DNA from 2 places in the Vibrio sp. Isolate22 genome. Region 2 is predicted to be linked to the other one. Evidence: riboswitches for the same ligand, from Rfam matches in the RefSeq annotation. Region 2 holds a riboswitch; the other holds the start of a gene.

Region 1 (16,521 bases), on a different contig from region 2:
TTACTTGAGGCGATCAAGACTATCTATGATGCTGGCTACACTATTGCATTAGATGACTTTGTGCCAAGTAAGGCTTGGAAACGTTTCCTACCTTACGTATCAATTATCAAATTCGATATTCGTTTGGTCTCTATTGAAAAAGCTTCGATGTTCATGAGCTCAATGAAAGGGTTAGATATTAAGTTTCTTGCTGAAAAAGTAGAGACTTATGAGGAATATCAAGAAGCAAATAGAGCGGGTTTCAGCTACTTCCAAGGCTACTTTTTTAGCAAGCCAGAGATGATTCAGACTCGTGCACTCAATCCAGCTTTCTTAACTATCGTGCAATTGTTAAAAGAGATCGCCAACGATCCTATTGATTTTGGCGAAGTAGAACGACTGATCACCTTAGATGTTACGCTTTCATATAAGCTGCTTACCTACGTAAACTCGGCAGGTGGCTCAGCGACGACCATTCGCTCTTTCCGACAAGCATTAGTTTATCTGGGAGAGCAGAAGCTGCGTAAATTTGTCTCTCTTGTTGCGATTGCGTCTGCGAAGGAAGACAAACCTGACTCACTTTACGGCTTAGCTGTCATTCGCGCTCGCCAGTGTGAACTGTTAGTCGAAAAAATGAACGTTAAAGTGGAGCCAGGACAAGCTTTCTTAACCGGGATGTTCTCGTTATTAGATTCGTTGTTTGACCAACCGTTAAAACAGGTACTGGATTCTGTGCCAATTGACGAAGAGATAAAACAAGCACTAATACTGCGCAAAGGTGTATTAGGTGCGGTCTTAGCCATGGTTGTTGCTTATGAACAAGCTCGATGGGAAGAAGCGACTCGCATTCGTAAACTCCTCAAGCTCAGTGAGGCTCAACTCGGTCTCGCCTATGACGAAGCAACAGCTTGGGCGCAAGATTTATTAGCTCCAGCTTAATCAACCATTGGCTTGGTAGAAACGTCCTCTTTAGTGGACCTTGATTTCTTGTTAAACTCCAGCGCATTCATTTATGGCCTCTTATTTAGAGGCCATTTTTACAGGATCTGACTATGTCTTTATGCCCATGTGGTAGCAACAATACTTACCCTCAGTGCTGTGAATCAGCACACCTTGATCACAGCTCAGTTGAAACGCCAGAGCAGTTGATGCGCTCGCGTTATTCCGCGCATGTTTTAGGGTTGGTCGATTATGTGGTTGCGACCTACCACCCTAGCTGCAATGCAGAAGCACAAAGAGAAGGCATTGCAGATTCGATCAACAGTGATTGGGCTGGTCTAGAAGTTATCGACACTGCTGCTGGTTCCCACGCAAACGAGGGCTATGTTGAATTTAAAGCCTATTTTAATGAAGATGGCGCGCAATACTGCATGCAAGAACGCTCTCGTTTCGTTCGTGAAAACGGCCTTTGGTTCTATATCGATGGTGAGTTTCCAGAACAAAGCCAACCTGAGCCTGAGATTGACCCTCGCCTAAACCAAACCGTCGAAAGCTTTAAGATCGGCCGCAATGACCCGTGTATTTGTGGCAGCGGTAAGAAATACAAGAAGTGCTGCGGCTAACTCGTACGCATAGGAAGTCAGATTAGAAGAAGAGATTCCTGATGTCGCTCAGGCTCCTCCGAATGACGAGGCCTAAATGTGAGAGGCACACAGGATAGAGCGATAAAAAAGCCCCGTAAACAAGGTTGTTTACGGGGCTTTTTACTATCTTTTGTGGGATTCAATGAATCTAAAGAGAGCCTACTTATGACGCTCTTTTAGCTTATTCACCACATCGTTCATTGATAGACCTTGGTCTTGCAATAGAACCATTAGGTGATAGATCAAATCTGCTGATTCACAGACTAGCTCCGCCTTATCGCCCGACGTCGCCGCAAGCGCGACTTCAACGCCTTCTTCGCCCACTTTTTGCGATATACGCTTGGTGCCACGGGCATATAAGCTGGCAGTGTAAGAAGAGTCAGGATCTGCGTCCTTGCGGGCAGCCAGTAGCTGCTCAAGTTGATGAAGCCACACCATCTGAGACTCTTCCTGTGGATCAGAATCCCAGCATGTTGTCGTACCCAAGTGACACGTAGGACCAATTGGGTTCACTTTGACTAGCAAGGTATCGTTGTCGCAGTCCAGTGACATATTCACCAGTTGCAGAACATTTCCTGAAGTCTCACCTTTAGTCCAAAGGCGCTCTTTAGTACGAGAGAAGAAGGTCACTTGACCTGTTTCGCCCGTCTTTGCTAATGCATCTTGGTTCATGTAACCCATCATCAGCACTTGGCTTGACTGGAAATCTTGTACAATCGCAGGAACGAGACCGTCGACTTTATCCCAATTGATACGTTCAGCTAGCGTATTTACTTCTGTCGCTGCAAAACTCATAGACGCACCTCTACACCTTGTTGTTTTAGATACTGCTTTAATTCACCAATATTGATGACTTGTTTGTGGAATACCGAAGCCGCAAGCGCTCCATCCACATTAGTTTTATTGTACGCTTCTGCGAAGTGCTCCATTGCACCTGCGCCACCCGAAGCAATCAATGGAACGTTACATACTTCACGTACCATGTTGAGCTGCTCAAGGTCATAACCGTTACGAACACCATCTTGGTTCATCATGTTCAACACAATTTCACCAGCGCCACGTTTCTGTACTTCCTGCACCCAATCTTTGGTTTCCCATTTGGTTGCTTTAGTACGCGCTTCATCGCCAGTGAATTGATAAACCTGGTACTTACCGGTTTCTTTATCAAAGTATGAGTCGATGCCAACAACGATACACTGCACACCGAATTTATCAGCCAGGTCAGTGATCAATTGAGGGTTAGCCAGTGCTGGTGAGTTAATGGATACTTTGTCAGCTCCAAATTCTAAAATACGCGCAGCATCTTCAGCCGACTTAATACCACCAGCGACACAGAAAGGAATATCAATCACCTCTGCAACACGCTTTACCCAACTCTTATCAACAACACGGCCATCACTTGATGCCGTGATATCGTAAAATACTAATTCATCCGCGCCCTCTTCTGCATAGCGCTGTGCTAGCGGAACGATGTCGCCAATGATTTCGTGGTTACGGAACTGAACGCCCTTAACCACTTGTCCGTCACGGACATCCAAACAAGGGATTATTCGCTTTGCCAGCATGCAAATGCCTCCTCTGCGGTGAACTTACCATCAAGTAGCGCACGACCCACAATCACACCAGCCACACCGCTACCTTTTAGAGCTTCGATGTCTGCTAGGCTGCCAATGCCGCCCGATGATTGGAACTGAACCTGCGGGTACTGCTTACAAAGATCCACGTAAAGCTCAACGTTTGATCCTTCTAACGTGCCATCACGAGAGATATCAGTACACAGAACGTGCTTAAGGCCAACGGTCAGGTAGTCCTCAATCAGCGCTTCAATGGTCACGCCAGAATCTTCCTGCCAACCTGAAATCGCCACTTTACGAGTGCCGCTTTCGTCGATGTTGATATCCAGAGCAAGAACGATTTTTTCAGCACCGTACTTTTCCATCCAGCCTTTAACAAGCTCTGGCTGTTTGACTGCCGTTGAACCAACAACAACACGTTGTGCTCCGGCTTCGAGTAGATCAATCACATCTTGTTCATTACGCACACCGCCGCCAATTTGAATGTTAGCCGGCGTGCTATCAAGTAGCTTAGCGATCAGGTCCAACTGGCGAGCTGTCGTGTCTTTTGCACCTGTTAAATCAACAAGGTGCAACCAGCCAGCACCAGCTTGGTGATATAGGTTGAACTGCTCTGCTGGGTCTACTTTGTATTCTGTTACTTGACCGTAGTCCCCTTGGAATAAGCGAACTACTTGGCCTTCAATTAAATCTAATGCGGGAATAATCATTTACATTCCTTATATGGCAACGTTAGCCGCTACCTAATCCTTATTACAATTCCAAGAAGTTCTGAATCAGCTTAGAACCAGCTTTTGATGAGCGTTCTGGGTGGAACTGAACACCATAATAGTTACCGCTTTGCACCGCTGCGGTAAACGGATTGCCGTAATCACACTGTGCGATGGTGTAGTCACCTACTGGCATTGCGAAGCTATGAACGAAGTAAAAGTACTCGCCTTCTTCAATGTCTTTAAATAGAGGGTGATTCGGTGTTGCAGTGACAGTATTCCAACCCATGTGTGGCAGTGGTAAATCGCCCGTATCCAATAAACGAACTTCACCCTCACACAAGCCTAAACATTCAACTAGCTCGTCGGCCTTTTGGCCTTTTTCTTGAGATAACTTACCAAGAAGCTGCATGCCTAAACAAATGCCAAGCAGAGGCTTCTCTACTTGCTTTACAAGAGCAACAAGGTCGCGCTCTTGTAAGTTCTTCATTGCTTCACTTGCGGTACCTACACCTGGTAGGAATAGCTTGTCGGCTGCAAGAACCACTTCAGGCTCTTTTGAAATCTCAACGTTGTAACCCAGACGTTCAATCGCAAATTTAACCGATGAGACGTTGGCACAACCAGTATCAATAATAACTACTTTCTGCTCTTTCATACCGATTCCTTACAGAACGCCTTTGCTGCTTGGTAATTCATTACCTTCAACTTTAATTGCTTGGCGCAGAGTACGACCAAATGCTTTGAATAGGCTCTCAATGATGTGGTGATCATTATTGCCAGCAGAAGAAAGGTGTAGCGTACAAGCTAGCGTGTCAGTTAAAGAACGGAAGAAGTGAACCACCATTTCCGTTGACAGGTCACCCACTTGCTCACGGCTGAACTCTGCATCAAACTTCAGGTATGGACGGCCAGAAAGGTCTAACGCACACTGAGCTAAACACTCATCCATTGGCAAGCTAAAACCAAAGCGGCCAATGCCACGTTTGTCGCCTAGCGCATCTTTCAGAGCCTGGCCTAACGCAAGTGCTGTATCTTCTACCGTGTGGTGATCGTCAATATGTAGATCGCCTTTCACAGTTAGATTCATTTGGAAACCACCGTGCGTCGCAATTTGATCAAGCATGTGGTCGAAGAAACCCATGCCAGTGTCAATCTTGTTACCGCCAGTTTCATCAAGGTTTACCGCTACTTTGATGTCCGTTTCTTTCGTCGTTCGAACCACTTCAGCAACACGAGCGTTAACCGTTAAGTCTTTAACAATTTGTGGCCAGTTAAGTGTGCCTTCTGTTTCAGCATCTGGACCATACTGAATACCACGGATTGCCATGTTCTCTGCTAATTGCAGATCAGTCACGCGGTCACCAATCACAACAGAGTGTTGGAAGTCTACTTTACCGCCTTGCAGATACTCTTTAACCATGCCCAGTTTAGGCTTACGGCAAGAGCAGCTGTCTTCGTCAAAGTGAGGGCAAATAAGCACGTCATCAAACTTTACGCCTTGAGATTCAAAGAAATCCATCATCATGTTGTGTGGCGCATCGAAATCTTCTTGTGGGTAGCTATCTGTACCAAGGCCATCTTGGTTAGTTACCATAACTAAGCGGTAGCCAGCGTCTTGTAATGCAAGCAGGCTAGGAATCACTAGCGGTTCAAATTTCAGTTTGTCTAAACGGTCTACTTGGAAATCGACTGGCGGCTCAACAATTAAGGTGCCGTCGCGGTCTATAAAAAGTATTTTTTGTTGTTTACTCACTTGAACTTCCTTTTAATTTTAAATCTGGTGGCCTAGCTAAAATTAAACGCTAACCCAAAATATTGGTTTCATTTGTCAGCCTATTATTTATCAAATAAAAGCTGACAAATGTTATTACTGGCAAGCCTTTCGTTACTGGTAAAAGTTACGAATGAATCCAAGTGTCTTTTCGCACTCTTCGCGGTTACCAATACTAATTCGAACACAGTCTTCAATTGGCGAATTACGTAAGATAATGCCGCTGTCCCATGCCGCATTAAACAGTTCGTCACCGTTCGGGAATTTAACCAAAAGGTAGTTACCCCAACCATCGAATACCGTAACGTTAGGCATTCCCATCAGACCAGCCTGTAGGTACGCTCGGTTAGCGCTTAAGTCCAGAACTTGAAACTTCGCTCTCGCAAGGCCTTGCTCTGAGAGTGCTTGAACTGCGATATCAGCAACAGGAATTGACACTGGGTATGGCGCAATCACTTTCAACAATACATCGATAAGCTCTTGGTTCGCTAGCGTAAAGCCGCAGCGTAACCCAGCCAATGCAAAAGCTTTAGACAGAGTACGCAGAATCGCTAAGTTCGGGTATTGCTCAAGTAAATCAACGGTTGACGCTTCTGGACAGAAGTCGATGTACGCTTCATCCATCACAACAATTGCTTTATCTTGAGTCATCTCAAGTAACTTAATGATGTCTTTACGTTCAACCAAATTACCAGTCGGGTTATTTGGGCTACACACAAACACCACTTTCACGTTGTCTAGCTGAGCTTCAATTGCAGGAAGGTCAAGTTGCCACTCTGCAGTTAGAGGCACAACTTTACGCTCAACACCGATGGTTTCTGCACTGATTGCGTACATACCGTAGGTTGGTGGGCAGTAAAGGATAGCGTCTTCGTTCGGCTCACAAAAAGCGCGAATCAGTAGTTCGATACCTTCATCAGCGCCTCGTGTCGTCAGAGTTTGCTCCGATTTCACACCTGCATATTGCGCGTAAGCATCAATCAACTCTTTAGGCTGACACTCGCTGTAACGATTAAGACGAGACAGATTTAAGTTGTACTCGTTATCAAACGGAGATTCGTTGGCATTTAGCCATACATCACCTGTGCCGCCAATGCGTCTTGCAGACAAGTAAGGTGTAAGAGCCTGAACTTGTTTTCTTGCTAACTTTTCCATGCCCTGCCCTTATTTAGCTTGGTTTAACTTTTCAACTCGGATTGTCACAGCACGTTTGTGTGCATCCAAGCCTTCGGCTTCCGCCATAGTAACAACTGTTGGAGCTAAGCCTTTTAGGCCATCAGCGCTCAGTTCTTGTACTGTCATACGTTTTGAGAAATCAGCTAAACCAAGGCTAGAGTATGTCTTGGTGTAACCGTAAGTCGGCAATACGTGGTTAGTACCAGAGGCATAGTCGCCTGCAGATTCTGGAGACCAATCGCCAAGGAAGATAGAACCTGCATTGTCTAGCAATGGCAGCAATTCACGTGGGTTCTTGGTTTGAACGATCAAGTGTTCAGGACCGTAAAAGTTTGAAATCGCAATCGCTTGAGTGATGGATTCAGCAATGATGATCAGGCTTGATGCCAACGCTTGCTGAGCGATACTCGCACGAGATAGCTCTTTCAATTGTTTTTGAACGGCTTCGGTTACTTGATCCGCAATCAATGGCGAAGGTGTTACCAACACCACTTGAGAATCAGGACCGTGCTCCGCTTGGCTCAACAAGTCAGCAGCAATGAAGTCTGCGTCTGCTGTTTCATCAGCAATCACCAACACTTCTGATGGTCCTGCTGGCATATCAATTGCCGCGCCGCGGAAGTCGTTGCTTACTTGGCGTTTTGCTTCAGTCACGAATGCATTACCTGGGCCGAAAATCTTATCGACTTTAGCAACACTTTCCGTACCGTAAGCCATCGCAGCAACCGCTTGACCACCACCTACGTTGTAAACCTCGTCGATCTTACAAAGCTTAGCGACATACAGAATTTCGTCAGCGATTGGCGGAGGAGAACAAAGTACAACCTTGCGACAACCTGCGATTTGAGCGGGAACACCTAACATAAGAACCGTTGACGGAAGTGGCGCACTGCCACCCGGGATGTACAGACCAACTGTGTTAATCGCACGTGTCACTTGCTCACACACGACACCTGGTTGCGTCTCAACCTTAATTGGCTGAGGTTTCTGAGCTTCGTGGAACTTAGCAATATTGCTGTAAGCTTGTTCTAGTGCCCGCTTCATTTCTGGAGTTAGACGAGCGCTCGCTTCTTCAATTTCATCCGAGCTCACTCGAATTGATTTTGGAGTAACGCGGTCAAACTTCTCAGTCAGTTCTTTAAGCGCTGCATCGCCCTCGTTTCGTACTTTTGCAATAACATCAGAAACTGTCGCTGTGATGTTTGCACCTTCAGTAATAGCGGGACGCTCTAATACCGAGTCTTGCTGTGATTCACTTAAAGATTGCCAAACAACGGTTCTCATCGTCATTACCCCATCATTTTTTCGATTGGTAGTACTAGAATCGAGCTTGCGCCTAACTCTTTCAGCTGTTCCATCGTTTCCCAGAACAAGTTCTCTGTACTTACTAGGTGAACGGCAACTTTATCTTTGTCTGTTGAAAGTGGCAGTACTGTTGGATCTTCAGCGCCAGGCAGTAGTGCTTTGATTTGCTCAAGCTGAGACGTTGGCGCGTGTAGCATGATGTACTTCGACTCTTTCGCTTGTTGAACACCCTGCATACGAGTCAGTAGCTTTTCAATCAATGCTGTTTTGTCTGCGTCGAATTCACCAGTACGTTGAATCAAAGTCGCTTTAGACTGGAAAATCACTTCCGCTTCTTTTAGGCCGTTTGCTTCTAGCGTTGCACCGGTAGAAACCAAGTCCGCGATTGCATCAGCTAGACCAGCGCGAGGCGCTACTTCAACCGAGCCTGTTAGCATACAAGTGCTGAAATCAACACCCTGCTCGTCCATGTAGGCTTTGAGTAGTTGTGGGTAGGTTGTTGCAATACGCTTGCCCGCTAGATCTTGTGGGCCGTTGTACTGTTCGTCTTTATTGATAGCGATAGATAAACGGCAGCCACCGAAATCTAGACGACGTAGTGTTTGGAACTCTGCAGGCTCTTTAAGAGCAAGGCGATCTAGACGAACTTCTTCAAGCTCATTCTCACCGATAAAACCAAGGTCAACCACACCATCCATGATGAGACCTGGGATGTCGTCATCACGAACTAATAACAGGTCAATTGGCATATTTAGTGAATGAACGACTAGGCGCTCACCCATGATGTTAAATTTAACACCACATTTTTTTAGTAGGTCTTGGCACTCTTTACTTAGGCGACCTTTCTTTTGAATTGCGATTCTTAGGCGTTGTGTCTGCATTGCTGTATCCCTGTGCAAATATTTGAATTTGTTGATTATTTAAAAGCGCTAAAACTAAAAAACCCTCGGAAGACTCTGTCATCCCGAGGGTTTAAATCTAAATTCTTTTGACTTAACCTCCGGGAGTAACCTTGCTCCCGGGTATACGTAAATCTCCCCGAAAGACTAGATAGGGTGATGATGGTGATGAATGTTCATTACTAATTTACGCATACTTATCAGCTCTTAGGTTGTTTGCTGTCTTGTCTCCACACTAACCAAGGTAAGATCCTTTTTCAACCATTAATTCGAACTTTTTTCACGAAACTTAAAATTAAATTAACAGGCACAAAAAAGGGAGGCTAAAGCCTCCCTGATAGTTTACTGATTAACTTTCGTTTTTAGCTTTTGCATGTCGCTATTTTGCAGCGAGAAAAATAAGCCAGAGCGAAACACACAGCAACGAACGTTAGAGCTGCTGCGCTGAATGCGATACCGATAGAGGCTGTCATACCTAGGGTAATGAAGCCAATGCACGATACAAACGCTACTGCTAGCGCGTATGGAAGCTGTGTTGATACGTGGTCGATGTGGTTACAACGAGCACCTGTCGAAGACAAAATCGTTGTATCTGAAATCGGAGAACAGTGGTCACCAAATACCGCGCCCGCTAGAACCGCACTTAGCATAGGAAGAATCAGTGCGATATCCGATGCTGCCGCCATATCACCCGCGATAGGTAGCATGATGCCGAACGTACCCCATGAAGTACCGGTAGAGAAAGCCATGATGCCTGCAAGTAGGAACAGGATAACTGGTAGCCAGTGGTAATCAATGCTGCCTGTTACTAGAGAAGACAAGTACGTACCTGTTTTCATGTCACCGATTACAGAACCGATAGTCCAAGCGAACACAAGGATTAGGATAGCGCCAAACATAGAGCTTGCACCAATCCACATCGTTCTTGCGATGTCTGCCATAGATAGCTTCTGCTTAAATACCGTCGCTAAAGCAACAAGTAGGCCGATGATGCCACCGTAAACAAGAGACTTACCAACATCTGTATTTTCGAATGCACCAAGTAGGTTAAACGCTTGACCATCAGCCGCTAACGCTTGACCACCTGTGTAAAGCATCGCTGCAACCGTCGCTACGATCAATGAAACGATCGGCATGATTAGGTCAGAAACAGAACCATTCTCGCTCTCTTCGATATCTAGCTCTTCGTTTAAATCGTGAGCTTGTTGGCTGTCGTTGTCACCTTCAAAGCCACGACCTTGAGACGCTTCGATCTCATGATCGCGCATCTTACCAACATCTAGACCGAACCACGCCACTGCGAACACCATAAGAAGTGCAAATACCGCGTAGAAGTTCATTGGAATTAGACGAACGTAAGCGCCTAGAGCTGAATACTCAGTCACACCGTGTGTTACTAGGATGCCACCGATAATAGTAATAATGTAAGCACCCCAACTAGAAGCTGGCATGATCACACACATAGGAGCTGCAGTAGAATCAAGAATATAAGCTAGCTTAGCGCGAGATACGTAGAAACGGTCTGTTACAGGACGAGAGATTGCACCGACCGCCAAGCTGTTAAAGTAATCATCCACAAAGATGAATACGCCTAAGAAAGCTGCAAGCAGTTTAGAACCACGTTTGCTTTTAACGCGAGACTGAGCCCATTCAGCGAATGCGCGAGTACCACCAGACAGTGTTAATAGCGCCGTTGTCATTCCCAAGATAATTAGGAAAGCAATGATGCTCATGTTCCAAGTGTTGATACCGCCATCTTCAATGAAAACGCCAGATGCTTTAGTAAATACGTAGCTAGCGGCATTACCCACTGAGTAATCAGCAAGTAAGATAGCACCCATAACGATACCTACACCCAGAGAAACCAATACACGGCGGGTAACGATAGCAAGGCTCAAAGCCACAAGTGGCGGAAGCAAAGATAAAGGAGATGTTGCAAAATCTATTAAATTCATGATCTTCAAAAACCAGTTTTTTATTTGGCTAGAGATCTACTGCAGACAAACTTGATACGGATGACCAAGTTCATGTTGAACTAAGCGAAAGGGAAGTGAACACTTCACCCAACCCTACAGTAGCGCTCCATAGTTTAAAATTAAGACTATGGCAGTGTTGTACCTATTGAGCACAACCCCAGCAAATTGCTTAGATATACAATTTACTTCGGCAATTACACCTTTCATTCCCGTTCATTGGCATCACCCCAACGAAAACTACTTTTTATAATTGCACCTCTACGTGCGACAACATTATTAACCACTCAAACAATAGTTTAACAAATGATTAACCAAAGCATCGCATCAGGTAGCCGCAATTGTACCCATCAAGAGCAACAATGCAACATATCATTCCGAGAAAAGCGGCTTTTTATTTGTGAACTATTCAACTTAAGAATAGTCAACATAGTGTAACTACTCCACCAGTCACATATCAGCTTTTAAGATATTCTTAATATTTATTATAAATTCAATTGAGATGAGCATTGGCATTTTCAACTATTCATCTCACTTTTATATTTAAATATGTAATAGAAGAAATACTGTTTGTTTTATTCCCAAGCTCTGTTTATTATTAGGTAGATTATTTAGTTTACCTTGATGGAAAATATCATGTCTGAATTAACAAAAACTCTATTAAATATCCGTAGCCTTCGCGCATTCTCACGTGAATTAACTCTTGAGCAACTAGAAGAAGCGCTAGACAAGCTAACTATTGTTGTACAAGAGCGTCAAGAGTCTGAAGCTGAAGAACGTGCGGCTAAAGCAGCACAAGAAGCTAAACTTTCTGCTATTGCTGAGCAAATCGCAAAAGACGGAATTGATGTTGCTGATCTTATTGCTGCGCTTTCTGGCGAAGCAAAATCTAAAACAACAAAAGCGAAACGCGCTCCTCGCCCAGCTAAATACAAATACGTAGATGCGAACGGCGACGAGAAAACTTGGACAGGCCAAGGTCGTACACCTTCAGCTATCCAAGAACAACTAGATGCTGGTAAATCTCTAGAAGATTTCGCTATCTAAATGTTCAATTTGCATAGTGGGTGTCGCAATTACTGACTAAGCAATAGAATTAATATTTAAGTCGACTAAAGTATTATTTACGGCTTCAATATATTTAGAAACAAAAAGGCTCCTTTCGGAGCCTTTTTTATATTTTGTTACCCATAAATGTTCTTTATAAACATTGCTGCGCATTTGATAAACTTGTGCGCAGCGGATAAACAAAGTCTCTTATCTTTCCCAGTACGCTTCTTCTAGGCTATCTTCTCTTTCAGGAAGACCGCGAGATAAACGTGGAGAGTGCTGAACCAATACTTCATAGCTCGCACGGTTTGAATATTTACAAACTTGTGAGAAAGAAGAATACGTCAAGAATGAATGTTGGTGCTTACTTGAGTTTGGCACGTTTTCTTTGTGGTACTTATTCGCAGCCATATCATGTAATAAAGCAGATAAAGCCGCATCACCTGCACCATTGGTATTTTTGATCTTCTCAGGACCGCCCATATAAGGCGCAATATGTGAATAAACTTTAGTAGGGTTTTCACATAAATCTTTATGAGCAGGACGGCTAAATTCATAACGGTTAAATTCAGCAATTGAACCTGGGAGTAAAGGCAGTGATGTTTCACGTTTCGCTGCGTCTTCCGTGTAACCCGCCATAAATAGACCAACAGGACCAGCAGTACATAGTACTAGGTCTACCCAATCTAGCGCTTTGTCAGAAGCAGCGAGTGGATCGCTTTCACCAGTTAGGGCTTCGGCTTCGTCTTCATTCATTGCAACAACCGTTACGTGTTGCTCTAAGAAATCTTTCCAGAATTCAGGATCGTCTTGAATAACGAATTTCGTACCCAGAGTTAAAACAACAGGCACATCGTATTTCTTCGCGTATTCGATCGCTTTCATTGTTGCTTCAGGCATCGGGTCACCCGGCTTACAACGAACTAAATAAGCCGTTAATACTAAAGCAGAAGCACTTTTGAAAATCTTTTCAGGAATACTTTCTGGTTTTAGTTGGTTCATTTGCCCTTCGCTAATTGCGAAAGTACGCTCACCATCTTCAGTAATTAATGCAAAGCAGCGACCGATTGCGCCATCTACCCCTTGTAAATGGTTCAAGTCCATTCTGCTTGATGTATTACATAAATAGCGGTAACCATAGCTACCAATTTTAATATCCTGGCTCATTACGCCGAGTAGCGTTGAACGGTCATCCGCTAGTACTGAGTAATTGTGTAATGTATTACCGATAGTGCCACCAGCATATTCATTGGTAATTAGACACTGTTCTTTTAGTTCTTGATATAAAGACTCAGCCGCTTCATCAACGATAACCAGTGAGTGTCCCTTACTTAAACCGTACTTCTCAATAAGTTCAGAACTCACTTTTGCTTCAATATCCACCAAAGTTTGGTCAATACCGATAATATGAGTGCGTGACATTCTTTTACTGCTTTGAGCTTGGCTCACTAATGGGTCACGTGCGTGAACCGGAAAATAGTGCTTTGATTTACGTTGTCCAGGGAATTTCATAGGGCTAGTCTAAGTCAAGGGGAAATAGGTGGCGGATTCTACCGCGCTATATTTAACGCGGCAATCATTCAAACTATAGCAAACGTTTGCTGAGCTATTTTTTTATTCACCTTCCATAAAGCTTAAATCAGGCAGCATCTCTAAATGCTCGGCATAACGCTTTTGATTAAACTCTGCGCCATTCTTCATTACGTCAAATACTTCAACCGCAAGTGCACACGCCATTGCTGCAATTGCGTCTTCACGTGGTGTGCCTGTCATCATAAGGCGCATTAACGTCTCTTTTACTTTAATTGGCTGACCGTCTTCTAGCTGATTTTCAATAATTTCAATCAACTGCTCTTCTTGCATAAATTCATTTTGTTCAGACATTTTTTTATCTCAAGTCTTGGATTTCGAGCGACTATGCCACATATACTTCTGACATCCTAGCGACTCACCTCGCTCTCATGCGATTACTAACAAAGTCAGCGCACTATTTGTGCAAATGAAACTGTGATTCCGGTCTCGGATCTGTCACGGCGTTTCTCTTTCTGTTAGAATCTGCGACCAAGTAATAGTAACGGTGTTTAGACATGTCAGATATCAGCTCTGGAAACAGCGAAAAGAAAGTAATTGTCGGTATGTCCGGCGGTGTAGATTCGTCAGTATCGGCGTATCTTCTTCAGCAACAAGGCTATCAGGTAGAAGGCCTTTTCATGAAAAACTGGGAAGAAGACGATAACGAAGAATACTGCACGGCAGCTGAAGATCTTGCTGATGCTCAGGCGGTATGTGACAAACTAGGTATCCACCTTCACACTATCAACTTTGCTGCAGAATACTGGGACAACGTATTCGAATACTTCCTTGCGGAATACAAAGCAGGTCGTACTCCTAACCCAGATATTCTTTGTAACAAAGAAATAAAATTCAAAGCATTCTTAGAGTTTGCCGATGAAGTACTAGACGCAGACTACATTGCGATGGGTCACTACGTTCGTCGTACTTTCCCAACTCAAGAAGAGTTAGATGCTGGCGTAAAACCAGAGATGCTACGTGGTCTAGACAGCAACAAAGACCAAAGCTACTTCCTTTACACGCTAAGCTCAGACCAAGTTGCGCGCAGCCTATTCCCTGTTGGTGAATTAGAGAAACCAGAAGTGCGACGCATTGCTGAAGAGCAAGACTTAATCACAGCGAAGAAGAAAGATTCTACAGGTATCTGCTTTATCGGTGAGCGTAAGTTCACAGAGTTCCTTGGCAAATACCTACCAGCACAACCAGGTGACATCGAAACACCAGAAGGTAAAGTGATTGGTAAACACAACGGCTTGATGTACCACACGTTAGGTCAACGTAAAGGCCTTCACATTGGCGGCACCAAAGGTGGTGGCGGCAATGAAGAACCATGGTTTGTTGGTGAAAAAGACCTTAAGCGTAATGTTCTGATTGCCGTACAAGGTAAAGATCACCCTCTTCTTAAATCAGAAGGTTTGATCGCTTCTCAGCTTCATTGGGTAAATCGCACACCAATTACTGAAGTTATGACATGCACGGTAAAAACACGTTACCGTCAAACCGATATTCCTTGTACAATCATCCCAATTGATGACGAGAACATTAAGGTTATTTTTGACGAGCCACAGATCGCAGTGACCCCAGGTCAATCTGCAGTATTCTACCAAGACGACGTGTGTCTTGGCGGTGGTATCATCGAAAAACGCATCTAACTGATCGAACGACAAACGATAGAAGACAACTAGGAGTTACTACGTGGCTAATACACTTTATGACCGTACTATTGCTTTCGCCGGAATTTGCCAAGCTGTGGCTTTGGTTCAACAAGTAGCGAAAGACGGCCATTGTGATAAAGATGCCTTCGAAGCTTCACTCAGTGCTATTTTGAATACTAGCCCAGCAAACACTGTTGGTGTTTTTGGACGTGAAGCTAACCTAAAATTAGGTCTTGAGTGCCTAGTAAAAGGTATCGATAGTACTCCTGCTGGTAGCGATATCACTCGTTACATCATTAGCTTAATGGCGCTTGAACGTAAGCTATCATCTCGCAACGACTCTATGTCTCAGCTTGGTGACCGCATTCAAACTGCAGAGCGCCAGAGTGAACATTTCGACTTGTTTGACGAGCAGATGATCAGCAACCTAGCGAGCATCTACCTTGATGTTGTGAGCCCAATCGGCCCTCGCATTCAGGTTTCTGGCACGCCAGCGGTACTTCAACAAACCTCGACCCAACATAAGGTTCGTGCCCTACTACTCTCAGGGATTCGAAGTGCTGTTCTATGGCGTCAGGTGGGCGGCAAACGTCGTCACCTTATCTTCGGTCGCAAGAAGATGATCGAGCAGGCTCAAATCCTATTAGCTCGAATGTAACTTATTAGCTCGCGCCTCGTCGCGAGCTTGTTTTTTGTATCAACACAACTCTCACGCAAACGTTTGCGCAATATGCGTGACAATTGAGATTGTTACTGGTATAAACCTCTCAAAATTTAGAAAACTCAATTCAGGAGAACACCATGGAACTGTCAGCATTGACTGCTGTTTCACCAGTAGACGGCCGTTACGGAAGTAAGACTATTGCATTACGCAGCATCTTTAGTGAGTTTGGTCTACTAAAGTACCGCTCTATCGTTGAAATTCGTTGGTTACAAAAGCTTGCAGCTACTGATGCAATCAAAGAAGTACCAGCGTTCAGTGCAGAAGCTAACCAGTTTCTTGATGAACTAGCCACTAACTTCAGCGAAGAAGATGCTCTACGTATCAAAGAGATCGAGCGCACAACAAACCACGACGTAAAAGCGGTTGAGTACTTCTTGAAAGAGAAAGTAGCTGGCGTTCCTGAGCTTCACGCTGTAAACGAATTCATTCACTTTGCATGTACTTCTGAAGACATCAACAACACGTCTCACGCGCTTATGCTTAAAGAAGCTCGTGACGAAGTTGTTCTTCCAGAAATCCGCAACGTAATCGACGCAATCAAAGCACT
Region 2 (16,521 bases):
CCAGCTATTCTTGACCACGAAGAGGTGGGCGAAGAGGCAAAACGTTTATTCAAAGATGCGAACGAGTTACTGGATCGTGTAGAGAAAGAGAAGTTACTTGAAGCCCGTGGTATGTGCGCGATGTTCCCAGCCAACAGTGTTGGTGATGACATTGAGGTGTATACCGACGAGTCTCGTACTGAAGTTCTAAAAGTTCTGCATAATCTTCGCCAGCAGACTGAGAAGCCTAAAGGCTTTAACTACTGTTTGTCAGATTACATCGCTCCAAAAGAAAGCGGCAAAGCAGACTGGATTGGTGGTTTTGCTGTGACAGGTGGTATTGGTGAGCGTGAGCTAGCGGATGAATATAAGGCCAATGGTGATGACTATAATGCCATCATGATTCAGGCTGTGGCTGACCGACTAGCGGAAGCGTTTGCTGAATACCTACACCAAGAGGTACGAAAGGACATTTGGGGTTACGCTCCAGATGAAGACTTATCTAACGATGATCTTATTCGAGAGAAATACCAAGGTATTCGTCCTGCTCCTGGTTATCCTGCTTGTCCTGAGCATACAGAGAAGGGCACGTTGTGGGAGTTGATGGATGTTGAGAAGACCATTGATATGTCACTGACGTCTAGCTACGCGATGTGGCCAGGTGCTTCAGTTTCTGGGATGTACTTCTCTCACCCAGATTCTCGATACTTTGCGATTGCTCAGATTCAACAAGATCAAGTAGACAGCTATGCTGACCGTAAAGGTTGGGATATGTTGGAAGCTGAGAGATGGCTAGGTCCAAATATTAACTAGTTATTAAATCAGCGAGTTAGTCGTTAAATTCGAAAGGAAAAGGGTTGCTTAATTGCAACCCTTTTTGTATCTGTGCTTTGAACGTTGAACTCTTATTAATTCACTATCGCTTTATTCGAATAGCTCTTGATGCAGCTTTTGAATCGCCTGTTTAGAGACTGACTCATTGAGCAGGAAGCATAAGTTATGAGGGCTTGCTCCGTAACAAATCATGCGCAGGTTGAAATCTTCAAGGGTGCTGAATACTTGCTTAGCGTAGCCTTTACTTTCACTCATGTTATTACCAATCAATGCCACCAAACATAGGTCATGTTCTACATTGACTGAACACAGTTCTTCTAGCTCAAGACGTGCTGCTTCTGGTAATTCAGGAGCACCACCAGATGTATCAGTTTGATCTAGGGTGAGTGAAACACTGATCTCCGAGGTAGTGATAAGATCGACGGAGATCTTATGTTTAGCAAGGATCTCAAATACTTTTGCAAGGAAACCGTAAGCATGGAACATATTAGCGCTACGTAGTGTAACCATGGTTTGGTTGCAGCGAAGGGCCAGGGCTCTGAACAGTGGAGAGCTTTCCACCTGTTGACGGATCCAAGTTCCACCTAGTTCTGGTGCTTTTGAAGAGCTGACAAACACCGGAATTTGGTGACGTAATGCCGGCACTAGCGTCGATGGGTGAAGGATCTTCGCTCCAAAGTTTGCCATCTCAGATGCTTCACTGAAGCTGATTTCTGGGATTGGAGAAGCTTTCGGTGCGATGCGAGGGTCGGTGGTGTAGATACCTGGAACGTCTGTCCAAATTTCTAAGCCAATCGCTTGTACTGACTCTGCAATAAGCGCTGCTGAGTAATCACTACCACCACGACCTAAGGTTGTTGTATTACCGTCATTATCTGCACCAATAAAGCCTTGTGTGACTACAACTTGTTGTTGGCACAGTGGAATCAGCTTCTCTTTCGCTAGCACTGAAATCTCTTCAAGCTGAGGTTCTGCTTTTCCGAAGTCATCATTGGTGCGCATCACTTCTCTTATATCGAAGCGAACCGCCGGTGTACCGCGTTCGCGAAGGATTTGAGCAAGAAGGTGTGTCGACATCAACTCACCACACGCAACTAAGTGATCGGTTAGCTTAGTGCTTATTTGAAATGATGCAGCCTCAGCTGCGCTCGCAATTTCATCAAGAATGGAGTGAACTTCTTTTTCGATGCTGATAGGGTCAGCAAGTTGGTCAAGAATTGCATTGTGGATGTCCGTCAACTGGGTCATTACTTCCTGACGGCGAGTTTTGTCTTGAACACCGTTTGCCAGTTCGACAAGTAAATTGGTTACACCTGAACACGCAGAACTTACGACTAACTTGGTATTTGAGTTGTTTTCAATAATGGCAGCACAACGGCTCATTGCTTCAAAGTTGGCAACACTTGTACCACCAAACTTAGCGACATTAAAAGAACCAGCTACATTAGATGCACTCACGATATATCTCCCACGACTTCCTAAAATAAAATTACGGTTGGGTAATCCAACGTCCAATGTTTTTCGAAGAGAGTTTTAGAGCAAAAAGAGAGGAATTATATGAATAGTAACCTCAGAAGCTCTTCACCATATAGATATGGTGACAGTTGCCGGGATTCAGCCCGCTCAACCGATAATAAAGGTCCTGCATCCTTTTATTATCTCGGCACTGCTCCCCATAAGTGCTTTGTATCGGAAATGCGGTTCCACAAAACACCTGCCTGGGCAGTGCTCCTCTTCTGCTAGATAGCCATTTCATTGAACGTGTTTGTGCTCACAATGTCAATTGGTAACTTGAGATAACTTAAAAATAATTTTAACAATTATGTGACAGTGGTTTGACCTCAAGACCTAAGGCTAATTGCTGACATGTTCGATTTGCTTTAGGGTGGAATATCGACACCATTAACGTAAGGGATTTACATGTCTAACTTCACAAATACTTCTACTATCGATAGCTTTTATCCACCACATCGAACGTTAATGGGGCCTGGACCTTCAGATATCTCACCTCAAGTGCTTCAAGCATTAAGTCGACCAACCATTGGTCACCTCGATCCACTTTTTATTACGATGATGGATGAGGTTAAACAGCTTCTTAAGTATGCCTTTCAGACAGAAAATGAGTTTACGATTGCTGTATCAGCACCAGGCAGTGCTGGTATGGAAACTTGTTTTGTTAACTTGATTGAGCCCGGTGAAAAGGTCATCGTTTGTCGAAATGGCGTGTTTGGTGAACGTATGCGAGAAAATGTAGTGCGCTGCGGTGGCGAAGCAATTCTTGTTGACGACGAATGGGGTAAGCCTGTATCTGTCGAAAAGGTACAGCAAGCATTATCAGAAAACCCAGACGCAGTCGCGGTTGCTTTTGTACATGCTGAGACCTCTACTGGTGCATTATCGGATGCTCAAGCTATCTCTGCGGTGGCTCGCCAGTTCGATGCATTGACGATTGTTGATGCTGTAACCTCACTGGGTGGTGTGCCACTGTTAGTGGACGAATGGCAGCTCGATGCGGTTTATTCTGGTAGTCAGAAATGCTTGTCTTGTGTTCCTGGTTTATCACCCGTAACTTTCTCTCAGCGTGCTGTTGATAAAATGAAAGCACGTCAGTCACCGGTACAAAGCTGGTTCTTGGATCAGAGCCTAGTATTAGGTTACTGGAGCGGTGAAGGTAAGCGTAGTTATCACCACACTGCACCAGTCAATAGTCTTTACGCGCTGCATGAGTCTCTCGTGCTACTGAAAAATGAAGGCTTAGATAATGCTTGGTCTCGTCATCACGCCATGCATCAAGAATTAAAAGAAGGTGTAGAAGCATTAGGGCTGAAGTTCGTTGTTGATGAAGAGAGCCGTTTACCACAGCTTAATGCTCTTTACTTCCCTGAAGGAATTGATGAAGCGAAAGTCAGATCACAGCTTTTAGAAGAGTATAACCTTGAGATTGGTGCTGGCCTTGGCTCTTTGGCTGGTAAGGCATGGCGTATTGGCTTGATGGGCTACGGTGCTCGTAAAGAGAATGTGGCGTTGTGTCTTAAAGCGCTGCAAGACGTACTTAAATAACCGAATTAGAATAGTTTCAAAGAAAAGCGCACGAGGATCGTGCGCTTTTTTGTTTGCTTTAAAGGTAATACTACGGGTTAAAATTGGCTACTGCTCTGCCGACGAGACGTTGTTTTCAGCTTGAGATATTTTCTTGTATTGAACCTGTGAAAAGTCTCTGTTTGGGAATAAAAACTTTGCTTCACTACGGATTTGTTGCGCTTTGCTCTCTTCCCCTAAACCTTGGTAAGCAAGGATCAGGTTGCTGTAGAACGCTGGTCTTGGTTTACTCTTTATGATCTCTAATGACCAATCAACATATGGCTGAATAAGGCTAGGATCACCTTTATAAAGACCAATGTTCAGGTAGGTGCTGTATATGTCCCAATCGTAGCGATCTTTCCAAACTACAGGGTTGGTGACTTGTTTGAGAATATCTGGGTTTTTAGGTTTAGATAGCTCAAATTTGGTCAGTACATAGTTGGTATGCAGTGCACTCAACATGTAAACACTCACTAGAATTGGTAACACTAAGCTAGTCACTCTAAATAGTGTTTTGCTGATGATGCTGAACGGCTGCTGATAATGACGTGAAGCACGCTGGTCTACCCAATAAATCAATATGATAAAGGTTATCCAGTGTATTGCCGAGTGATAGAACGGGTACTCTAACTGAGAGTGTAGAAGTATTGGTATGAATAGTGCCAGTAAAGCCAAGCGTGTTCCTTTGGCTGAGCTTGAGATCCGCGACAAAACTAATACTGCGGCAATCAATATTCCTATGATTGGTACAATACCGCCCTCAACTCCCCAGAATAGAAACTCATTGTGGGGGTGATCCATTGCTGGAAGCCCCGGATGATAGTTTGAATTGAGTTGATGCTGACGAGCGGTATACAGGGTGTACTCTGATTCAAATTTTCCGTAGCCGTAACCAGTAAATGGTTTCTCTACCAACATGTCTAATGTTTGCGGGAAGGTGTAAGCTCGAGGGCTCTCTAGGTTCGCTTTTTTACTCGCTATACTATCTGTAGTGCTAAGGCTGATTACTGAAAATGCAACTACGATACCGACAGCAACGGATGCACACCATCCGTAGAATCGTTTCTTGGTCGAGAACTTGTAGAGGTAAGGCAGAATACATATGAAGCCAATGAGTGCAGCTAACCAACCTGTGCGTGATGCGATGATGATCAGCAGTGGTACCGTTAACGTTGGTGTTAGGTAGAGTAAAAATGATTCGCTAATCTTATGGTTGTACTTGGCTGGCTGTCTCGCTAATAGGTAAGCAGAGAGTACAAAACCCGTCGCTAAAAAGCTGGCCATCACGTTAGGCTGTTGGAAGATTCCATACGGGCGATTAGCTTCAGTGTTGTAACCAAATAGGTTACCAGGCTCCAGCAAAAAATATTGCACATAGCCAAACAGTGCCTGTATGACGACAGCAAGTACGATGAACCACAGCATGCGCTGTTTATGTTTATTACTGAATTTGAATTGTTGAAGAACCACGAATAAGGTAAAGCCAGCCCATAACCCAAGTAATCGACCAGAAGCTCCTTGCGGCGAAGCATTGCTGTATAGAATAGGCAATGTGAGTATCACGCAGCTTATCAGCAAACCTATGGTTAACTTGGAATACTTGAGTACTCGATTGGTCGCCAGTTGATAAAAGCCAATGGCTAAAGTGAAGCTTAGAGCCAGCCAAGTGGTCGGGTTAAAGGATAGGGCAAGGCCTGAACCACCTGGGTTAGGCATGAAAAAGTGCATGGCGAGTAAGAACACAACAGCTAGTGAAGCAAGGAATGCTTTGTTGAGAGGTAGCTGAGTGACCTGATGCTCTAGCTGGGTTCCGCTAGTGTGTATTGTTGCCATAAATCCCTAACCTTATAAAAACGGAGCTTGTTCCTTTTGAAACAAGCTCCGTTACTTTAACATTTTTCTGTCCGCCCGCAGGACGCTATTTTACACCTAGTTCAAATTTAACATAGGCTTAAGGAAGCGTGCGGTATGTGAACCTTCGACTAGTGCCACATCTTCTGGTGTGCCTTCTGCAACAATTTCACCACCACCTTGACCACCCTCAGGGCCGAGATCGAGTATCCAGTCTGCAGTTTTAACGACATCCAAGTTGTGTTCAATTACCACAACGGTATTACCGTGATCACGTAGGCGATGCAATACGGTTAATAGCTGTTGGATATCGTGGAAGTGAAGGCCTGTTGTTGGCTCATCCAGAATGTATAACGTCTTTCCTGTATCTCGTTTAGACAGCTCGCGCGCTAATTTAACACGTTGAGCCTCACCACCAGATAGGGTAGTTGCGGCTTGGCCCAAACGAATATAAGAAAGGCCGACATCCATGAGAGTTTGCAGTTTGCGAGCGATCACTGGAACCGGATTAAAGAACTCACGTGCGTCTTCTACGGTCATTTCCAGTACTTCGTCGATGGTTTTACCCTTGTAGCGAACTTCTAGTGTTTCACGGTTGTAGCGCTTGCCCTTACATACATCACACGGCACATAAACGTCCGGTAAGAAGTGCATTTCTACCTTGATAACACCGTCGCCCTGACACGCTTCACAGCGCCCGCCACGCACGTTAAAGCTGAAGCGTCCCGGTTTGTAACCGCGCGAACGTGACTCCTGTGTCCCCGCAAATAATTCACGAATAGGTGTAAAGATCCCTGTATAGGTTGCAGGATTTGATCTTGGCGTTCGACCGATAGGGCTTTGGTCAATATCGATGACCTTGTCGAAATGCTCTAAGCCTTTGATTTTTTCATGTGGTGCAGGTACTGCTGTCGTTGCACCGTTGAGTTGGGTGTGAGCAATTTTAAAGAAGGTGTCATTAATCAGTGTCGACTTACCTGACCCCGATACACCTGTAATACAACTGAATAGGCCAACAGGGATAGTTGCTGTGACATTTTTCAGGTTATTACCGGTAGCACCAATGATCTCGACGACTTTCTTTTTGTCGATCGGCGTTCGTTGTTTTGGTACTTCAATCTCTTTTACGCCACTTAAGTACTGACCAGTCAATGAGTTTGGATTGTCGATGATATCTTGCATAGTGCCTTCAGCGACTACGTGACCACCGTGAACACCAGCGCCTGGGCCGATATCGATCACATGGTCCGCACAGCGAATTGCGTCTTCATCATGCTCAACGACAAGCACTGTGTTGCCTAAATCTCTCAGGTGAACCAAGGTTTGCAGTAGGCGTTCATTGTCACGCTGGTGGAGGCCAATCGATGGTTCATCCAAGACATACATAACTCCCACTAAGCCTGCACCTATCTGACTTGCGAGACGAATTCGTTGCGCTTCACCACCAGATAGGGTTTCAGCACTGCGTGACAGGTTGAGGTAGTTCAAACCGACATTAACCAAGAAGTGCAGGCGATCATTGATCTCTTTCATCACCTTATCGGCGATTTGTCCGCGCTGACCGTCTAGCTTTAACTCTTGGAAAAACTGTAGTGCATCAGCAATGCTCAGTTCAACGATTTCAGGCAGTGTTGTATCGCCAATGAAGACATTACGAGCTTCTAATCTCAAGCGTGTACCATCACAGCTAGAGCATGATTTCATTGAGATGTATTTAGCAAGGTCCTCACGGACTGCGTTTGATTCCGTATCACGGTAACGGCGCTCTAGCGTATTCAAAATGCCTTCAAATGGGTGACGTTTGACTCGAATATCACCACGATCATTGATGTATTTGAATTCAACTTCAGTACGACCTGAACCTTTAAGAATAATCTCTTGAGTCTTCTTTGGGAGAGAATTAAATGGTGCAAACAGATCGAAACCATAGTGTTCCGAGAGCGATGTTAGCATCTGGAAATAGTAGTAGTTCTTTTGATCCCAGCCCTTAATGGCTCCATCTGCAATACTTAGATTCTCATCTAAGATCACTCGGCTTGGATCAAAGTACTGCTGAACTCCAAGGCCATCACATGTACCACACGCACCAGCTGGGTTGTTGAATGAGAATAGGCGAGGTTCAAGCTCTTGCATGCTATAACCACACTTTGGACAAGCGAAGTTAGCAGAGAATACGATCTCTTCTTGGTCTGTTTCATCCATCCAACCGACAACAGCAATACCACCGGAGAGCTCTAATGTGGTCTCGAAAGATTCGGCTAAGCGTTGTTGAAGATCAGGGCGTACCTTAAATCGGTCAACCACTACTTCTATCGTGTGTTTCTTGTGCAGTTCAAGTGCTGGTGGATCGGATAAATCACAGGTTTCACCATCAATACGTGCTCGAATAAAGCCCTGAGCCGCTAAGTTTTCCAGTGTTTTTACGTGCTCACCTTTACGCTCTTTAACGATTGGTGCTAATAGCATCATCTTTGAACCAACAGGTAGCTCAAGTACCTTGTCCACCATTTGGCTGATGGTTTGCGCGGCGAGCGGTATGTTGTGTTCTGGACAGCGAGGTTCGCCGACTCGTGCGTAAAGAAGCCTCAGGTAATCATAGACTTCAGTGATGGTACCAACCGTTGAACGAGGGTTGTGAGACGTAGATTTCTGTTCTATCGAGATGGCGGGAGATAAGCCTTCGATGTGGTCGACATCAGGCTTTTCCATAAGGGATAGAAATTGGCGAGCGTAGGCAGACAGAGACTCAACATAACGGCGTTGCCCTTCTGCGTAGAGGGTATCAAACGCAAGTGATGACTTACCTGAACCAGAAAGACCTGTGATAACAATCAGCTTATCACGAGGGATGGTAAGGTTTACGTCTTTGAGGTTATGCGTACGAGCACCTCTAATTTCTATTTTATCCATCTCAACAGACCATGTAATTTTTAGTGGCTAAAGTATTACATAGAGTGAGATTTGTGCAAAGTTTTACTGGATAAAAAAACAGTAATTAAAAAGGGCGACTCCAAGAGCCGCCCATTACATTGTGTGAATTGTTATTTACCTGTCAGCAGTTATGCTTCTTTCTGTGTTGAGTGTTTGCCTAACTCAACTTGCTGCTGGTCTTTCTTGTATAGGTTTTCAAAGCAGTAGTTTGTTGCTTCGATGTAGCCTTCTACGCTACCGCAGTCAAAACGCTGACCTTTAAATTTGTATGCCAATACACAACCTGCTTTTGCTTGTTTAAGCAGTGCATCGGTGATTTGGATCTCACCACCTTTACCTGGTTCCGTTTGCTCGATCAGTTCGAAGATATCTGGAGTCAGGATGTAACGGCCAATGATCGCTAGGTTGCTTGGTGCTGTGCCTTGCTCTGGCTTTTCTACCATGTCATCAACACGGAACAAATCGTCTTTGATCATCTCGCCAGAGATAACACCGTACTTATGCGTCTCTTCTTCCGGTACTTCTTGAACAGCAACGATAGAACAGCGGAACTGTTTGTATAGCGCAACCATTTGTGCCAACACGCCTTGTTGTTCATTTACACATAGGTCATCCGCAAGTACCACTGCAAATGGTTCGTCACCTACAAGTTCGCGACCAGTCAAAATAGCGTGACCTAGGCCTTTCATTTCGCGTTGACGGATATAAGTGAAGTTTGCAGCTTCAATCGTTTCACGGATATTAATCAGTAGGTCTTCTTTATTTGTGCCACTGATCTGATGTTCAAGTTCGTAGTTCTTATCGAAGTGATCCATGATTGAGTGCTTACCACGACCCGTTACGATACACATTCCGTCCATACCGGCTTCGATTGCTTCTTCAACGCCGTATTCAATCAGTGGTTTGTTTACTACTGGCATCATTTCTTTCGGCATTGATTTGGTTGCTGGTAAGAAGCGTGTACCGTAGCCTGCTGCCGGGAAAAGGCACTTTTTGATCATCGTAAGACCCTTTATCTATAATAATTATCGATTCAACCTGGGTGGTTGATATTTCTGAGGGCAACTCTAGCACAAATTATGTCGAAAATTCAGCAACAATCCGTATGACTAACCAGAGCTTCCCTCAAAATTATCGTCACTTTAAGAAGTGGATCAATTATGCAAGCAAGTTCTGGTTGGCCCACGCGATCGCTTGGACTCTATTTTTTACCGCCAACTTGCGGAATATTTGATAGAGGTGAGACTTCACCGTGAACTCGCTGATAAAAAGATCATCGGCTATTTGTGTGTTCGATGAACCTGATTGGAGGCAACGAATGACCTGGATCTCGCGAATAGTAAGATCAACATTGGTAGGCGTTGTGTTGGTATTGACCATATTACGATAGTAAAACAGCAGTTGATTGGTGACCTTTCTTGGCAGCCAGTTATCGCCATCGATTACCTCTTGTAAACCATGAGCAATTTTGTCTTTTTTATCGGTGTTATAAAACAGTCCTTTTAACACACCGTAAGTTAAAAGCTCTGAGGTCGGCAGTTGCTGTGGGACATTAAACAAAATGATCTCATGATTCTTCCACATTACAGTCAGGTTGGGGCAGATAGCTAATAGCTTTGGTACTTCTTTATAGTCGACAAGAAGAATGCGATTACTCTGCTTTCTATCGACTAACATTAGGTCGTCTGGCGTCATCTTATATAAGATAATAGATAGGTGTTTTTCTATCTCTTTTACGTGTAAGTAAGTATCACTTGGGTCGATGCACATAAAGTGTAAAGTGCGAGCATATCGAGACTTTCTCATTGAAATGTCCTGTGTAAATAGAATGGGAATTCACGTTGTCATGCAGGCTTTGGCTTCTCTAGCACCATCGTTGTGACTTGCGTTGAATATCAATTCTCAAAGTAAATGAGTGGTTTGTAAGTGGAGAAAAAAGCAACATCGCTCTGAATATCATGATTTGTTACGTTTTTATTCTTTGTCGTGAGGAGAGAATAGGAATGCGATTTATCACAGCAGAAAAGCATGCTATTCTTGTGCGCTAAAAATTTTCTGAGACTATGAATTTAGACGGAGCAAATCATGGCTAGCCGTGGAGTTAACAAAGTTATATTAGTGGGTAACCTAGGTAATGACCCAGAAATTCGTTACATGCCAAATGGCGGCGCAGTAGCGAACATTACCATTGCAACGTCAGAGTCATGGCGTGATAAAGCAACTGGCGAACAGCGTGAAAAAACAGAATGGCACCGTGTTGCTCTGTTTGGCAAGCTAGCTGAGGTTGCTGGTGAGTACCTACGTAAAGGTTCTCAAGTTTACATTGAAGGTCAACTTCAAACTCGTAAATGGCAAGATCAAAGCGGTCAAGATCGCTACACAACGGAAGTTGTGGTTCAAGGCTTTAACGGCGTTATGCAAATGCTAGGCGGTCGTGCTCAAGGTGGCGCACCAGCTCAAGGCGGCATGGGTGGCCAGCAACAGCAAGGCGGTTGGGGTCAGCCTCAGCAACCACAACAGCAACAATACAGCGCCCCAGCACAACCGCAAAAAGCGCCTCAACAACAAGCTCCTCAGCAGGCTCAACCTCAATATAATGAGCCACCGATGGATTTTGATGATGACATCCCATTTTAAGCCCTGTTTTTAATATATTATAAAGACAGTATTAATTTGGAAAGAGCCGCGATTATCGCGGCTTTTTGTTACCTAGAATTCTTAACGCTTTATTTACAACGTCAATTTATAGTATAAGTAGCAATACGGTATAATGTGAGTTGAAAAGGATTTCGTTATTCATGAGATATACCCCCACACTAAAATTGAGCACCCGATTGGTCGCATTTGTCACCGTGATAGTGATCAGTGCGATGTTCATTCTTTTTATCGGTGGCACCCTCTCATTTAAGCGTATCGGGCAAGAATATTTAGACCATTATTTGGTGGGTATTGTCGACGTTGTAGATAAGGAAATGGAAGATCCTGATGCTGCATATTCAATGCAACGTTGGATGCCTAAGATGCTGCAAGCAAGCAACATTGTTGAGATGAAACTCTCTAATAAGACCGGCATTGTTTATCGCTTCAAAGATACTTCTCCACAGATTGATCCTAGCCGCCTTTATGAAAAAAGCTTTGTATTAGAGCGAAATACCGGTTACCGAATCGAGTTTAAGGCTCTGCCTCCTTACATTGGATACAGCTATTCATTAGAGGCGATGTGGTCAATCACTTTAGCGGTTGCTTTGATCATTTTCTGTTTAGCTCGTGGCGTTCGATGGCTAAAAGAGCAATTGATGGGCTCTGAAATGCTAGAAGAGCGTGGCAGGATGATTCTTGCTGGTCAGGTTGAAGCTCATGCAAAAGGTGATGAGCGAGAGTGGCCTTATACTGCGAGTGAAGCTCTCGATGTTCTTATTGAAGAGTTAAAAGACGCTCGGCAAGAGCGTAGTCGTTTCGATACCTTTATTCGGACTCATACCTTCTTAGATAAACTCACTGGCACTGCCAACAGAGTGCTATTCGATAACAAGCTTGAATCGGCATTGCATGAAAGTGGTGCTCGTGGCGGTGTGCTGTTGATACGTATCGATGAGTGGGAACAGGTACGCGATGATAATGACAAGCAAGTTACAGATAACTTTATTATTGAGGTTGGCGAAGTATTATCGAATATCGTACAGCGCTACCCAGATGTTATTTTCTCTCGTTATTATGAAGCTGACTTTGCTGTATTTATCCCGCATCAAGGTGCCAAAGACATTGCGACGCTGGCTGCCCAGTGTTTAAGACAACTTGATAAGCTAACACCACCAGAGCCTTTAGAGTCGGATAATTGGTGCCATATCGGCGTGACCATGTACACCGAAGGTGAGCGTCATAGTCAGATCATGGATGAAACGGAAACAGCATTAAAGAGTGCGCAATTGGAGCGCATTAATAACTGGAGCCGTTTCCCTAAACAGAATAAAAATGAGCTTGATAGAGGTAGTGTTCGCTGGAGGACACTACTTGATACAGCACTGCTTCCTGATAATTTAGTAATCTTTGCTCAGCGATGTTATCTTATGTCTGATTTAGGTCAAGCTAATGAATTGCATAGAGAAATATTCACTAGAATTCAGGATCCTGAGAAAGGTTTATTGAAATCCTCTCGATTCATGCCAGCGGTAGAGCAAGTGGGTTACCAAGCTCAAATGGATCAATCGGTTTTAAGAGTGTTGTTGAAGTCACTGAAAGAATCGACTCAACCTATTCATTATTCAGTGAACCTCAATGTCACCCCTTTTTCTAGTAAGCAGCACTTTAAATGGTTCAGAAGTGAGTTGTTGCAGCTCTCTGCTCAGCATCGTTCACAACTGGCTTTTGAGTTTCCTGAGGGGCACCTTATCGCTCATCTTGATTATATGAGACCGGTGGCAAAGATGCTGCGAGGACTTGGGTGTAAAGTGATTGTTGGCCAAGCTGGGCGAACTATTGTCAGCACTCACTACATTAAGGATTTGAAGGTTAACTATATAAAGCTTCATCGAAGCTTGATTAAGAAAATCGACCAAAGACATGAAAACCAGCTGTTCGTCCGCAGTTTAATTGGCGCGTGTGGTGACTCTCCAACTCAAGTTATTGCGGTGGGGGTCGAGACAAAACAAGAAAAGAACACCTTGATAGAGTTAGGTATTAATGGCTATCAAGGAAGGTATTTCGACGAAGAACAACAAATTATCCCTTTACCTAATAAAGGTTCAAAGTCAGTGAAAGCTGAGTCTGTAGTAAAAGTTGGTCGAAGAAATCGATGGCGTAAGAGTAGTAGCTAAGTATGAATTTTAAAGCGATTGTAGACAAATTAAAGCCAAGCAAAAGCAATGGCAACACTCAAGTTGTCATGCTGGGTAACGATGCTGTCTATATTTCATCGACAGAACAAGAATCCCAAGTAACCAGTATTCCTTTCGTTAATGGTGACTGGGAAAGTGCGCTGAAAAAATCGTTAAATAGTGAGGCGTTTACCAGCAATAGCCTTCAACTTATTGTTTGCGCCAACTATTACCAAACCTATCAGCTTGATAAGCCGGACATTCCAGAAAGCGAATGGTCAGTTGCCTTGCCATTTCTACTCAAAGACCTTGTTGCGGAGAGAGTTACCGAGATCACCGCGAGTGCCGTCGCTCTACCTACGTCGAATAAACTACAAGTGTATGTATTGCCGAAAAAGCTGCTAGACAAGCTGGTTAATATTACGAACTCGGCGCAAGTTGAGCTAAAAGGTGTGGCGCCAGAAGATGAAATCTGGGGTTATAGTGCAGGTGAACTGTCGAACTTTATCCTTTTACAACGCAGTACTAATTCGCACTTCAAGCTGGGGGCGTTTGTTGAACATACTGTTTGCTTCCAAAGAACCATCCGTAGCGTTGTGCCCCCTCTAACAGGAGTGGCGTCTAGTGCTCTGCAATTAGATGGTCTTGCCTTGGAGCTTCAACGTTCTATTGATTATCTGTCTTCTCAAATTAAAGGTACGCAACTTCATCAACTCAAGATCTGTTGTGATGAAGAGGATGAAGCTGAATTACAAACTGCGCTAAACAATACACTGAGTTCAACGGTCTCATTACTCGTTGAAGGTGAGCGTGAAAACTCTGAAAGCTTGTTGGTTCAACTTGCGGTTAAAAAAGAGACGTTCAACGTTAACCTTTACCCTGAGCATTTAAAGCCTAAAAAAGAGTATTTTACTTTAGCGAATGTCACTGCGAGTTGGGGAGTGGTTGGTGCTTTGCTACTTGGCAGTTACTTTGTGATGAACTACCAAGCTTCCAATCTAGATACTGAATTAACAGTGTTACAACAAAACTCGAACCAGCTTAACAAGCAGCTTAACCAATTGAATAGTAAGTTAACTCAACATAAACCTTCCCCTGATAAAGTGGCGGCAGTTGAGCGTCTCAAACGTGAGACTCAAGCAAAAAAAGAGGCATTAAAGGCGGTTGGGCAATACGACGAATCTCAGCAAGTCGGGTATTCTGGCGTCATGAATTCCTTAGCTCAATTAGGCCGAAATGACATCTCTCTTTCGCACATCTATATGACTCATGACACGCTAGATATGAGTGGCTTAGCTCGCAATGCTAATGTCGTCCCTAACTGGATTGGACAATTCAAAAATGAGCTTAATCTTGTTGGTCGTTCTTTTGAAAAGCTGAAAATAGGTCGTAATGATCAAGATGTGGTGACCTTTGAGTTAAGTACTCGTAGGGAGAGCAAGTAATGCAGCAGTGGAATCAGCTTAGCGATAAGTTTCTTGCATTAAGCCCAAGAGAAAAGTGGCTGCTTTTCGTGTGTGGTTTCGTTGGTTTCTCCATGTTGCTTTTTACCTTATTGGTGGAGCCTGCATACCTCGATTTGCAAGCTAAAAACGCCAAGATGACTAGCTTGACTCAGTCAAATCAAAGGCAGCAAGGTGAGTTACTTGTTCTGCAAGCTAAATTGAACAAAGACCCTGATAAAGAGATCAACCTCGAATACAAAAAACTGATGCGAGAGAGTCAAGAACTGTCTCTCGAACTTGCCGAAATGGTTGATGGGTTGATCTCGCCATCCCAAATGTCGCAATTGCTCGAAAGTGTACTTAATGCAGGGAACGGCTTGAAATTGGAGTCGTTGGAGTCACTTAAGCCAGAAGCGATCTCGAACAACAAAGAGACCAGTGAATATTCAGGTTATTTTCTTCACCCGGTGAGAATGGAATTGACTGGTAGTTACTTTGACATTGCAGCTTACCTTGAGGCGCTTGAGTCTCTTCCTGTGAGCTACTACTGGCGCACATTTGAATACACAGTAGAAGAATACCCAAAAGCTCGACTTGTATTTGAGGTTTACACGCTAGGTACCAGACAGGAGTTTATCGGTGGTTAGAACTCTATTGTTGTCATTACTGTTTGCCAGTTCACTGGCGTCGGCTGAGCAAGATCCAACGGCACCTCTGGGTTGGATGACGCCTCAACAAAAAACAGCGCCGGCGAAGAAAGCGCCAACTCATTATCGTTTACCGTCTTTAGAAAGCATCGTGTGTAAAGCGGATACGCCTTGCTACGCCATTCTCAATGGTGAAATTGTTGCTCAAGGAGAGACGATAAGAGGGTATCGAGTTAAGAAAATAGATTCAGAATACGTCACTCTGCAGAGAAGCTCTAAGCAGTGGAAATTAGAGATGTTCTCTTTAGATATTAAGAATAATTAAGGTTTGAGTGAAGACATGCGTAAACTTGTAGTAGCGATCATAGTGTCATCTTTGGTCGGCTGTTCGATGGGGCATCGTGATCCTGTTGAGATAAAAGAGTCTTTAAACGAATCTATTAATGAAGCGAACAGCAAGGCGCTTCATGAGCTGCCTTCGTCTGTACAAGATGATCTTATGCCTCAGCTTAATTCCGATGTGATGTCTCCGGGAATGGAGACCGTGAAGCGTTTTCGTATTCAAGCAAAAGGTGTCGAAGCGAGGACCTTCTTTGCTAGTTTAGTGAAAGGCACAGAATACAGCGCAGCGATTCATCCAAGCGTATCTGGAAAGCTTACGCTGAACTTAACGGATGTGACGCTAGATGAAGTGCTGGCTGTGGCTCAGGATATGTATGGCTACGATATTGAAAAGCGTGGCAAAGTGATTCAAGTTTACCCTGCGGGTCTTCGTACGGTGACGATCCCTGTCGACTATTTACAGGTTAAACGTGCTGGTCGCTCATTGACTACGATAACGACGGGAACTATCTCTAACTCAGACAACAGTTCATCGAGCTCTTCAAGTTCTGACTCAAATTCGTCGAATTCATCTAACTCTTCGAATAACTCAAACTC

The links. Region 2 has a riboswitch for lysine ahead of lysC (lysine-sensitive aspartokinase 3). Riboswitches for the same ligand answer to the same signal wherever they lie in the genome.
Region 1: linked by a shared signal. The riboswitch ahead of L1D55_RS10645 (Na+/H+ antiporter NhaC family protein) and the one ahead of lysC (lysine-sensitive aspartokinase 3) in region 2 are both predicted to bind lysine.

The regions. Positions count from the first base shown of each region.
Region 1 is NZ_JAKEUW010000015.1:27,222-43,742, reverse strand. Features, by position in the region: gene L1D55_RS10695 (EAL domain-containing protein) at 1-918, shown strand, start outside; gene L1D55_RS10690 (YchJ family protein) at 1,032-1,541, shown strand; gene hisIE (bifunctional phosphoribosyl-AMP cyclohydrolase/phosphoribosyl-ATP diphosphatase HisIE) at 1,722-2,357, opposite strand; gene hisF (imidazole glycerol phosphate synthase subunit HisF) at 2,354-3,127, opposite strand; gene hisA (1-(5-phosphoribosyl)-5-[(5-phosphoribosylamino)methylideneamino]imidazole-4-carboxamide isomerase) at 3,109-3,846, opposite strand; gene hisH (imidazole glycerol phosphate synthase subunit HisH) at 3,890-4,504, opposite strand; gene hisB (bifunctional histidinol-phosphatase/imidazoleglycerol-phosphate dehydratase HisB) at 4,514-5,602, opposite strand; gene hisC (histidinol-phosphate transaminase) at 5,735-6,775, opposite strand; gene hisD (histidinol dehydrogenase) at 6,785-8,086, opposite strand; gene hisG (ATP phosphoribosyltransferase) at 8,086-8,982, opposite strand; His leader region at 9,036-9,172, opposite strand; gene L1D55_RS10645 (Na+/H+ antiporter NhaC family protein) at 9,363-10,955, opposite strand; lysine riboswitch at 11,068-11,245, opposite strand; gene L1D55_RS10640 (H-NS family nucleoid-associated regulatory protein) at 11,610-12,020, shown strand; gene L1D55_RS10635 (inosine/guanosine kinase) at 12,231-13,535, opposite strand; gene L1D55_RS10630 (hypothetical protein) at 13,638-13,907, opposite strand; gene mnmA (tRNA 2-thiouridine(34) synthase MnmA) at 14,111-15,247, shown strand; gene hflD (high frequency lysogenization protein HflD) at 15,291-15,908, shown strand; gene purB (adenylosuccinate lyase) at 16,052-16,521, shown strand, end outside.
Region 2 is NZ_JAKEUW010000014.1:5,701-22,221, forward strand. Features, by position in the region: gene metH (methionine synthase) at 1-792, shown strand, start outside; gene lysC (lysine-sensitive aspartokinase 3) at 904-2,271, opposite strand; lysine riboswitch at 2,380-2,557, opposite strand; gene L1D55_RS10105 (alanine--glyoxylate aminotransferase family protein) at 2,734-3,873, shown strand; gene L1D55_RS10110 (PglL family O-oligosaccharyltransferase) at 3,961-5,727, opposite strand; gene uvrA (excinuclease ABC subunit UvrA) at 5,824-8,655, opposite strand; gene galU (UTP--glucose-1-phosphate uridylyltransferase GalU) at 8,805-9,677, opposite strand; gene L1D55_RS10125 (LuxR C-terminal-related transcriptional regulator) at 9,835-10,482, opposite strand; gene L1D55_RS10130 (single-stranded DNA-binding protein) at 10,762-11,313, shown strand; gene csrD (RNase E specificity factor CsrD) at 11,475-13,490, shown strand; gene L1D55_RS10140 (MSHA biogenesis protein MshI) at 13,493-14,935, shown strand; gene pilO (type 4a pilus biogenesis protein PilO) at 14,935-15,582, shown strand; gene L1D55_RS10150 (hypothetical protein) at 15,575-15,907, shown strand; gene mshL (pilus (MSHA type) biogenesis protein MshL) at 15,923-16,521, shown strand, end outside.